Regions from separate parts of the Vibrio sp. YIC-376 genome, predicted to be linked through region 2. Evidence: predicted binding sites of a transcription regulator. Region 2 holds the regulator's gene; the other holds the start of a gene.
The links. Region 2 encodes PurR, which represses purine synthesis genes. Its sites were predicted from a motif close to TNANGNAAACGTTTNCNTNA; they were not measured.
Positions count from the first base shown of each region.

Region 1: the regulator PurR is predicted to act here: its motif matches at 2,753-2,772, upstream of glyA (serine hydroxymethyltransferase).

Region 1 covers NZ_JBBWFK010000004.1:203,033-208,639, forward strand. Annotated here, with positions in the region: gene treC (alpha,alpha-phosphotrehalase) at 113-1,798, shown strand; gene WJM94_RS09890 (YitT family protein) at 1,880-2,482, opposite strand; gene glyA (serine hydroxymethyltransferase) at 2,829-4,079, shown strand; gene lipA (lipoyl synthase) at 4,355-5,320, opposite strand; gene lipB (lipoyl(octanoyl) transferase LipB) at 5,317-5,607, opposite strand, start outside.
Region 2 covers NZ_JBBWFK010000011.1:29,405-35,011, reverse strand. Annotated here, with positions in the region: gene WJM94_RS18700 (alpha/beta fold hydrolase) at 1-160, shown strand, start outside; gene WJM94_RS18695 (putative signal transducing protein) at 202-525, opposite strand; gene WJM94_RS18690 (TVP38/TMEM64 family protein) at 525-1,217, opposite strand; gene WJM94_RS18685 (TfoX/Sxy family DNA transformation protein) at 1,399-1,989, opposite strand; cyclic di-GMP riboswitch class I at 2,106-2,195, opposite strand; gene purR (HTH-type transcriptional repressor PurR) at 2,464-3,468, opposite strand; gene torD (molecular chaperone TorD) at 3,903-4,550, opposite strand; gene torR (two-component system response regulator TorR) at 4,816-5,529, shown strand.

The DNA of each region.
Region 1 (5,607 bases), on a different contig from region 2:
CGCATTTAAAGATTCCCTGCTATACCCCTTCGTTGCTCTTAAGAATGACCAGTATTTGGCCATGATTGTCATGGCGACCTTTTTTGAATTTAATGGTAAGTGAGTGTTAGAAATGGCTATGACCAAGCAAGATGAGAGCTGGTGGAAAACCGCAACGATCTACCAAATTTACCCGAAAAGTTTTTGCGATAGTGGCAGCAAAGGCACCGGAGATATTAACGGGATCATTTCTAAACTGGATTATTTGAAGCACCTTGGTGTGGATGCGATTTGGTTAACGCCGGTCTACCAGTCGCCAATGATCGACAACGGTTACGATATCTCTGATTATTATTCTATCAATCCAGACTTTGGCACCATGGAAGACTTTGATTCTTTGCTGGTGGAGGCTCACCAGCTTGGTATCCGAATCATCATGGACATTGTCGTCAACCATACCTCAACTGAGCACAAATGGTTCCAGTCAGCATTGGGCGACAAAAACAGCCCTTATCGTGACTACTACATCTGGAAAGATCCTGTAAACGGGGCTGAGCCAAACAACTGGCAGTCTAAGTTTGGCGGTAACGCATGGGAACTGGATGAAGCCACTGGTCAGTACTACTTACACCTGTTTGCGAAAGAACAAGCGGACTTAAACTGGGAGAATCCGGTCGTTCGCGAAGAAGTTAAAGACGTGATCAGCTTTTGGGCAGAGAAAGGCGTGGACGGATTCCGTCTGGATGTCATTAACCTGATTTCCAAACAGCAAGATTTTCCGAGCGATGATATTGGCGATGGTCGTCGTTTTTATACCGATGGCCCACGGGTGCATGAGTACCTGCAAGAGATAAGTAACGCGGTATTTCAAAAATACGGCAGTGTGACCGTAGGAGAGATGTCTTCGACCACTCTTGAGCACTGTCAGCAATATTCGTCTTTAGATGGCAAAGAGCTTTCTATGGTGTTTAACTTCCACCACTTAAAAGTCGATTACCCCAATGGTGAAAAGTGGACCAAAGCACCGTTTGATTTTCTTCAGCTCAAACAGATCTTCAATCATTGGCAAACCGGTTTGAATGGTAAAGGTTGGGGCGCATTGTTTTGGTGTAATCATGATCAGCCACGAGTCGTGAGCCGACTAGGTGATGATCAACAATACCGTGTGGAGTCGGCTAAGATGTTGGCAGCATCGGTTCACATGATGCAGGGCACGCCTTATGTTTATCAAGGTGAAGAGATCGGCATGACTAATCCGGGTTATACGGAGATCAGTCAGTATCGTGATGTGGAGAGTACTAACATGTACGACATCATGGTGAATCGTGATGGGGTGACGCATCAGGAAATGATGGCTATTCTGGCTCAGAAATCACGAGATAATTCCCGTACACCGATGCAGTGGAACAGCCAAACTCATGCTGGCTTTACCGAGGGAACACCGTGGTTAGAGGTGGCGCAGAACTATCCTGAGATCAATGCGGAGTCTGCAGTAGCGGATTTAAATTCCGTGTTTTACTTCTACAAGCGTTTGATTGAGCTGCGCAAACAGATCCCGGTAATCACCGACGGCAGCTATGAGGACTTGCTTCCGGAACATTCTCGTATATTTGCTTACGCTCGCCAGAATGAAACGCAGACGCTTTTGTGTATCAATAACTACTATGGTGAGGACGTGGAATGTGTGTTCCCAGAACACTTTGAGATGACGAAAGCGAAGTGTTTGCTGTCCAATTACCAGAATTCGGCCAGTTCAGTGGCCTCTCGTCATCAAACACTGCGCCCGTATGAAACGCGAATTTTGTTGATCGAAGAGTAACTTAACCTCTCATTTACGATGTCATCCCCACTAAAGGCTTTGGAATGCTCCCCAAAGCCTTTTTCTTTTTCGTCGAGGTTATTAAGAGCCGTAGGTAACGGAGTAGCGATGTGGCTTGTGGTTCATGGCGAGTACCAGGTTAAGTGCGAATGCGCCTAAAGCGGACAACGCGATAATCCAAGGTGAAACGAAGAACATGGATGCTAATACAATACACACATCAATCGCCATTTGGCTCTTGCCGACTGATATTCCGAATTTATCCTGGATAACCAGGCACAATACGTTAAAGCCGCCCAGGCTAGAACGGTGACGGAATAAGATCAGCATACCTAATCCCATCAGTAGCCCGCCTGCAACAGCGCAGTAGATTTCGTTTACAGACTCTAGCGAGATCAGTAAATAAAGATGATCGGCAAAAATTGAGACTAAAGCACCAGAAATGACACTGTTGATTGCAAAGTGACGCCCAAAACGTTTCCAAGCTAACAAATAAAAAGGAGTGTTAATCAAAAAGTACAGCACACCAAAGGTAAAAGGTGTAAATTGGCTAATAAGCAAAGCCAATCCCGTTGTTCCTCCAGTAAGGAGTTGTGCGGATTGGAGAAAGAAAACGCCTTGAGCAACCAAAAAGGTTCCCGTGAGAATCGCTATCCAGTCTTCTTTTAGTGAGTGTTTTTCCATCAAAGTTTCAGTCATCGGTGAGAAACAAGGCTGGCATCATAGTAAAAAGATGATCTTTTCGGTAGCTAGAGGGTAAAATTTGCGGTAAACCTATGTAATTGCTGTTTTACAGGGTGTAAAGCACAAAATTGACAGTAATGACTGTTGTTCAAATGATTGCAACTTCGACATGATATTTATTACTAGTCATCATGAAAAAACTGCATGAGAAAAATTTAAATTTTCTCTTTATGACACAGATCAAATTATGTAGAATGCGCGCCATTAGGGTGACGAAAACGTTTGCGCTCGGTCATTAAACAGTTTTTTTGCCAATTTCAGTACTAATCTGAGTCAGGAGATACAGATGCTTAAGCGTGATATGAACATCGCAGATTACGATGCGGAACTGTTCGCAGCTATCCAGGAAGAAACTCTTCGCCAGGAAGAACACATTGAACTTATCGCTTCTGAAAACTACACAAGCCCACGTGTAATGGAAGCTCAAGGTTCTCAGCTAACGAACAAATATGCTGAAGGCTACCCAGGCAAGCGTTACTACGGCGGTTGTGAGTACGTAGATAAAGCGGAACAATTAGCTATCGATCGTGCATGCAAACTATTTGGTTGTGAGTACGCGAACGTACAGCCTCACTCAGGTTCTCAAGCAAACAGCGCAGTTTACATGGCGCTTCTAAACCCGGGCGACACAGTACTAGGCATGAGTCTGGCGCACGGTGGTCACCTGACTCACGGTTCACCAGTAAACTTCTCTGGTAAGCACTACAACGTTATCCCTTACGGTATCGATGACGCTGGCCAAATCAACTACGACGAGATGGAAGCTCTAGCGCTTGAGCACAAGCCTAAGATGATCATCGGTGGTTTCTCTGCTTACTCTCAAATTGTTGATTGGAAGCGCATGCGTGAAATCGCAGACAAAGTTGATGCTTACCTATTCGTAGATATGGCGCACGTAGCAGGTCTTATCGCTGCAGGTGTTTACCCAACTCCAGTACCATATGCTCACGTAGTAACAACTACGACGCACAAAACACTAGCAGGTCCACGCGGTGGTCTTATCCTGTCTAACGCTGGCGAAGAGATGTACAAAAAGCTGAACTCAGCTGTCTTCCCTGGTGGTCAAGGTGGCCCTCTAATGCACGTTATCGCTGGTAAAGCAGTAGCGTTCAAAGAAGCGATGGAACCTGAATTTAAAGCATACCAAGCTCGCGTAGTTGAAAACGCGAAAGCAATGGTTGCTCAGTTCCAAGAGCGCGGTTACAAAATCGTTTCTAATGGTACAGAAAACCACCTGTTCCTGGTTGATCTAATCGACAAGAACATCACTGGTAAAGAAGCTGACGCAGCACTAGGTGCAGCGAACATCACCGTAAACAAAAACTCAGTACCAAATGACCCACGTAGCCCATTCGTAACGTCTGGTATCCGTGTTGGTACTCCAGCGATCACTCGTCGTGGCTTCACTGTAGAAGACGCAAAAGAGCTAGCGAACTGGATGTGTGATGTTCTTGATAACATCGACAACGAAGAAGTTATCGAAGCTACTAAGCAAAAAGTGCTAGATATCTGTAAGCGTCTACCAGTTTACGCATAATTGTTCTTCATAGAGTGAGCCGATTTCGGTGTCGAACATACTCATTTGCTCGCGCAAATTCCGTGTGTTCTCCTAGAACTCGACTCATCTATTTTGAAAATTGATATATTCAAGGTCCTCAATTGAGGGCCTTTTTGTTTGTCTGGCGTTTGGAATGGGTTCGGTATTCCCTACAAGCTAGGAATGAGCGTAGTAGGGAATCTCTTTTCTCTGAGCTATAGATACAAAAAAGGTTGGCGTAGTGCCAACCTTTTCAGTGAGTTATCTCGAGTTACTTACTTAATCTCAAGACCTTGAGCCTGCATGTCGGCATGGTATGAAGAGCGAACAAATGGACCACATGCTGCATGCGTGAAGCCTAGTTCTAGTGCGATTTCTTTTAGCTCGTCAAACTCTGATGGCGGAACGTAACGTTCGACTGGCAAGTGGTGACGGCTTGGCGCCAGGTACTGACCAAGTGTCAGCATTGTTACGCCATGCTCGCGCAGATCTTTCAGTACTTCGATGATCTCTTCTTTTGTCTCACCTAGTCCCATCATCAGACCCGATTTAGTCGGTACGTTTGGATGCTGCTCTTTGAATTTCTTCAATAGTTGTAGAGACCACTTATAGTTCGCACCAGGGCGAGCTTTACGGTACAGACGTGGTGCAGTTTCCAGGTTGTGGTTGAATACATCTGGCGGGTTATCTTTCATCAGATCCAGCGCTACGTCCATACGACCACGGAAGTCAGGAACCAGAGTTTCAATCTTAATGTCAGGGTTCAGCACACGAATCTCGCGGTTACAGTCAGCAAAGTGCTGTGCACCACCATCACGTAGATCGTCACGGTCTACTGACGTGATTACCACATACTTCAGTTTCATGTCAGCGATGGTTCTTGCCAGTTTTTGTGGCTCTTCTGCTTCTGGAGGCAGTGGACGACCATGAGCAACGTCACAGAAAGGGCAACGACGAGTACAAATTGCGCCAAGGATCATAAAGGTCGCAGTACCGTGGTTAAAACACTCAGCCAGGTTAGGGCAAGACGCTTCTTCACATACTGAGTGAAGCTTGTTCTTACGCATTGCTGCTTTGATGTCTTGAATTCGTTGGCTATCGGCTGGTAGCTTGATCTTCATCCAATCAGGCTTACGCAGCACTTGTTTCTGCTCTGTAGGCATGTTCTTTACTGGAATCAATGCCATTTTGTCGGCGTCACGATATTTAACGCCTTTTTCCATCTGGATTGGTTTGCTCATGCTTTATTACCTTGAGAAGGTGCTTCTGTGCTGAATTCTACTTGCTCGTAATTGAGCAAAGTAACAAGTTCTTGTACGAGTTGTTTTTCTACGGCTTCTACATTGTCTGGTCCGCCTAATTGGCTAACCTGAACCATTTCCATGCCTTCATAGCCGCAAGGGTTGATACGTAGGAATGGTGTCAAATCCATATTTACGTTCAAGGCGAGACCATGAAAGGAGCATCCTTTGCGAATGCGTAGACCGAGAGAACATATTTTCTTGCCATCGACATACACGCCCGGAGC
Region 2 (5,607 bases):
TTATATGTTCATCCAGCCAGTTAAAGAGATGGTAGCGGCACATAAACTTAGTGTATTGCATGAAATCCCAAACTGCGGTCACGTTTGTAATGTCGAGCGTCCGGAAGACTTCAATCAGCATTCGATTGAGTTCATCAAGCAACAAAGTTTAGTGGTGTAATTTATAAGGTTCTAGGACCTAGGACCTAACCCCTTAATTACTTAGGACCTTTCGTCTATTCGATACCCACATTGCCAGCAAGCGCCAAATTGCCCCTCATTCATCTCTGAACATTCAGGACACTGCCAATCTTGGTAAGTATTTGGCTGAGCCTGTGTTTGGTAAGCCGCAACAATAGCCATTGCTTTGATTTGTTGCTCTGAGTCGAATAGCCAGACATACGGGTCAGTATCATCACTAAATGGCAGTTCTCCTTTTAGACCGAAAATGCCTTCTCCCCTAACTTCGCAATGTATTTGCTCCATTTTAAGTAGCTCACAAACGATATGCGCTTCAGCAGGGTTGTTCGCGATAAATATTTTCATCAAGAACTTCCATTATGTTGAGTGTCTGTGGGTCTTACTTTCTTCATCACCCATTTGGCAATGATAGGAAACAGACCCAGCAAAGCAAATGAAGCTAAAACACTAGGAGAGACGATATCTGATACACTTTCAATGTTTGCCAATTGTGTACCTGCATTGAGATAAACGGCTGTCCCAGGGAGCATACCAATTTGGCTAGTGAGATAAAAACGGCCAACGGTCATCGGAGTTAATCCCATCAATAAATTGATCAGGAAAAAAGGAAAGACGGGAATCAAACGTAATGAGAGCAGATAGGACGAGCCATCTTTTTCGACACCTTCGTTGATCGCAGTGAGCTTTTTTCCGAACTTGGTTTGTACCCAGTCTCTTAATAGGTATCGGCTACTCAGGAAAGCAAGGGTAGCTCCGATTGTACTGGCAAAAGAGACCAAAACTAAGCTTGTCCAAAAACCGAATAGGGCAGCACCTAATAGAGTAACGACTGCTGCACCGGGAATAGAGAACGCTGCGACAGCGATGTAAGCGAAGAAATAGAGGGTCGTTGCAATAATAAAATTTTGTTCGATATAGGCATTCAGTGCCTCTTGTTGAGCTTTAGCGTTCTCCAACGTTAGGTGCTGGCTAAAATTAACGGCTAATAGAGTTACCGTTAAGAGCAGTATTAACCCAAAAATTAGCTTTTTGTTCATGTGCGCACTCCAGTTGGGCTACCCCTAGTTAAAAGTCTTAACAGATGTTCAGGAAAATGTGGTTTTTAATTTGTAGTTAATGGTTGTTGTTCAGACTAATAGACAGGCTATGACCTAAAAATATTTCAAAAAAAAACCGCAGGCTAGGCTTGCGGTTTTTAGAATAATATTTGAATACTTGTTAAGAAAGCGCGTTTTTCAGTTCTTCTCTTCGAGATTGAGGTACGACGCTCCAGTGAGTGCCGTTAATTGCGCCCTCTAAGGCCCAAAGAAGCTCAATACTTACCTTAGCTGAGTGGGAATCACGTATCGCTTTATAAGCGCTTAGTGCTCCTTCCTCTTCTAGCTGTTCTACTGATTCAATACCAGCTTTTTTTAGCATTCGTTCAGTAGCCAGCCTTAGGTTAGGCAAATCTTTCAATCTGTTAGGTTTACTACTGGCTTGTTGCTTTTTTTCTAATTTGGCTTGTGCTAACGACTGCTTTGCTACTTCTATCAAACGCTCGTTTGATTCCCATAAATCGTTGGAAATCGCGTAGTATTTAGTAACGACCGGAAACCCTCGCTTTTTATAAACGTAGGGTTTGAGTCCTTGCGTCTCGAAATTAGATGAAGTTTGTTGGTCTGCTCGTATATGAAGTTGATCATTCACAACTAGTGCAAACATCGTCTCATCAGCGAAAAGTCCAAAGCCACCAAACATTGAGCGCGACTTGATTGTACCAAGTGCCTCAAATAGCTTCATAGAATCTTTGAGTATCGGTTTATCCATGATGTGTTATCTCGGTGTAATTAACATTACGCCACCAAAAGTCAGGTCCGAGAGAATAGCAAATACATGCAGAAACAATGTCATTATAGGGTAAACTCATCATATGCATATTTGCCATCGGTAACCCCGCTACCTTCCATTTAATCAAATGGTTCAGGCCGGAAGCTTTGCGTCCCACCCTTTCGGATGGTTTGCCCTGTGCGTGACATGTCGAGAATACTTCGTCTCTTGAATTAACATCACATTTTAGCTAATAAAGTGTGATATTGGTTCAGGAAAATTCATTAAAATTATGCGTCGTGATGCATTTGTGAGGCAAGGGTTTTTTAATGAAAGGTATGGTTGTAAGAAAAGTATTACGCACAAATAAAACAGCAACTTACCTAATATTTAACTTTTTGATCGCTGATGATATTGAGTATAAGGCTTATGTTGAGACGAAAAATAAGCGCTCCGGAGAGCGCTTAATGTCAATTAATTGAGTTTCTTCACTGTATTTCGAACGACCAGTTCTGGCTGCATTTCAAAAATGCGTTTTTCGTGTTCTTTGTCTTTAATTCGTTCCAGTAGAATTTCGAATGCATTTTTACCGACACGACGTTTCGGTTGGTGAATCGTCGTGAGTGGTGGAGAAAAGTATTCGGCCAACTCGATATTGTCGTAACCAATCACGGAAACATCGTCGGGGATCTTAATGCCATTTTGTTGTAATCGGCTCATTAAGCCCAATGCCATTGTGTCATTGAAACAGAATACTGCTGTTGGACGTTGTTCCATTGCTGTAATTTTGTCTGCAACGAGAACAGCCGTATCGCACTCAAAGTTACCTTCAAGAATCCAATCTTCGTTTACAGGTATGTTCGCTTCTGCCATTGCACGGCGGAAGCCCATAATACGTTCTTGGCACGCTAGCTTTTCAAAGTGACCACTTAAGCAGGCAATATCAGTATGACCGTTGTCAATCAGATACTTGGTTGCGATATAGCCACCTTCTTCTGAGTTATCCATGATTTTGTCTGCTTGAGAGCTTTCTGGACCCCAATCCATGACTACTTTTGGAATGTCAGCGTGACGGTCAAGCATCTCTTTTAGCTCTTCCGTTAGGTCTGAACACATAACCAGGATGCCATCAACACGCTTTTCAGCCAGCATGCGAATGTAATCTCTTTGCTTTTCGTAGATACCGCCGGTATTACATAAAATAAGAGTGTAACCTTGACGATAACAGTAGCTTTCAACACCATCGATGACTTCTGAGAAGAATAGGTTAGTAGATTGAGTTACCAACATACCGATGGTACGAGTTGAGTTACATTTCAAACTACGAGCAACTGCACTCGGCGCGTAATTAAGCTCATCAACAGCTTTCATTACTTTTTCTTGAGTTGCTTCTGCAACAAAACGTGTTTTGTTGATAACGTGCGAGACTGTAGTAGTAGAAACGCCGGCTAATCGAGCAACGTCTTTTATAGTGGCCATAAATGGTGTCCTGTATCGAGCTACTAATATACCGTGGAGTATAAAACCTTTTGCTGAATGCTTTTTGTAAACTTAGCGCAACTAAAACGTTGATGCTGAGTATGATTAGCAGTGATAGCTCCGAAATCGGTAGAAGGTTTGTAGCAATACGGTTGAGTTGTCCTACCTTTTTCGACTGCACGAAGAAGAGATCGTCAACCTATTAAGAAAACACAAAAACCGCTTTATTTCAGCGGTTTACATAAAAATCATATTTAATCGTTTGCGTTCACATTTTAGCCCTATGTAGACTGGCTGGCAATAATTTCAGCAGCAGTTTTGTGTCTTTGAAGTCACATTTTGATTGCAAAAAAAAGCAAGCGATTGGAACTAGATTAGGGGCAAACGAATAAAAATGGGGAGCCTAAAAACAGGCTCCCAATAATTGGCGGCAATTATTCACCAAGAAGGTAAGTACTGTCCAGTTTACAAAATGCAATTAATAGTTGCGCGACGTTCGCGTAGAAGCCGAAATCATCCAGCTGCTTACATTTCGCTGCGAATTGTGGCAGCCACGATAAGAGTTGATGCACAATGAAGTCATTTTGTTTTGAGAAAGCTTCTTCCATATGCTTTTCCTGTTCAAACTCGTTGGAACGGATGATCATGTTTCCTAAAAAATCGAGTTCTACTGCTAAGTGATCGGCAGGTTCGTTGAGTTTGTCGTCCACTTGTACACCGAACTCAGCCATCAACTTCTCCATTTCCTCCGCTGGCTTATCATTAAGCAAACCGGTTTCACCAATGTACATAGAAGCGTAAGGCAGAGCGCCATACTTTTCTGTTTTTAAGAACAGTTCACAAAAGTCAGCAGCGAGTTCGAGCTGAGCGTCTTCACGATCTTGCAAGCGGTTCAGTGCATCTACCAGGGCATCAACGGAAGGTTTTAGCGATTCATTTTCACCTAAGCCAGCTAAAAAGCTACGAATTTCAACACTGTGGTAAGCTTCCAGTTCTTTGTCTGTCAGTTCTTTGGCGAACAAGCTAGAAAACCACCAGTAAATTTCGGCGCGTTTTTCATTAAAAGCTTTCACTTCTTGCATTTTAGGCTCCTGAATGATGCTTTATGTATAGCATCATAAAATCAATAACGGATGTCCTTTAAGTGTAATCAATTAAAATGAACAGCAATAACTACAACTATTATGTTTTATGGCCAAATGTGTCTGTTTATTAACAGTGTTCAGCAAGCTTGTTTTGAATCAACAAAAGCGTGAAATCTTGCTTTTTAATGTGCCAGTGACTAGAAATGTTAATAGTTATGAATAGAATACATCTCGGATAATAAAATGACAGAAAGTGGCGTAAATGAGCTATCACGTATTAGTCGTAGAAGATGATGTTGTAACGCGTAGTAAGCTTGCGGGATATTTCCAAAACGAAGGTTACACAGTGAGTGAAGCAGAGAGTGGCGCAGAAATGCGTGAAGTGCTGCAAGCTGGTGATGTTGACCTTATCATGCTGGATATTAACTTGCCGGGTGAAGATGGCCTGATGCTTACACGTGAATTACGTAGCCAATCGGATATTGGCATCATATTAGTCACAGGACGCACGGATAGCATCGACAAAATTGTTGGCCTGGAAATGGGGGCGGACGATTATGTCACGAAACCTTTTGAGCTCAGAGAGTTATTGGTTCGCGTTAAAAACCTGCTGTGGCGTATTTCAACCGCGCGCAATGGTTCGAGTAAATCGACAAGCGAGACGAATCAACAACACATTGTTCGTTTTGGTGAGTGGACATTTGATATTCAACGTCGCGCCCTAAGCCGCAATGGTGAGCCAGTCAAACTAACCAAAGCTGAGTATGAACTCTTGGTTGCGTTGTCCTCTTACCCGAATCAGGTCCTAAGTCGTGAACGTATTTTGAATATGATTAGTCATCGAGTGGATGCGCCTAACGACCGTACCATTGATGTCTTGATTCGACGTATGCGCGCCAAGATGGAGTTTGATCCCAAGAACCCACAAATTTTTGTCACGGTTCACGGTGAAGGCTACATGTTTGCTGGTGATTAAAACCCAAAAAACAGACTCAAGAAAAAGGAGAGCAGTTGCTCTCCTTTTTTGTTCCGTTAAATTACCTTAAGTAATGCA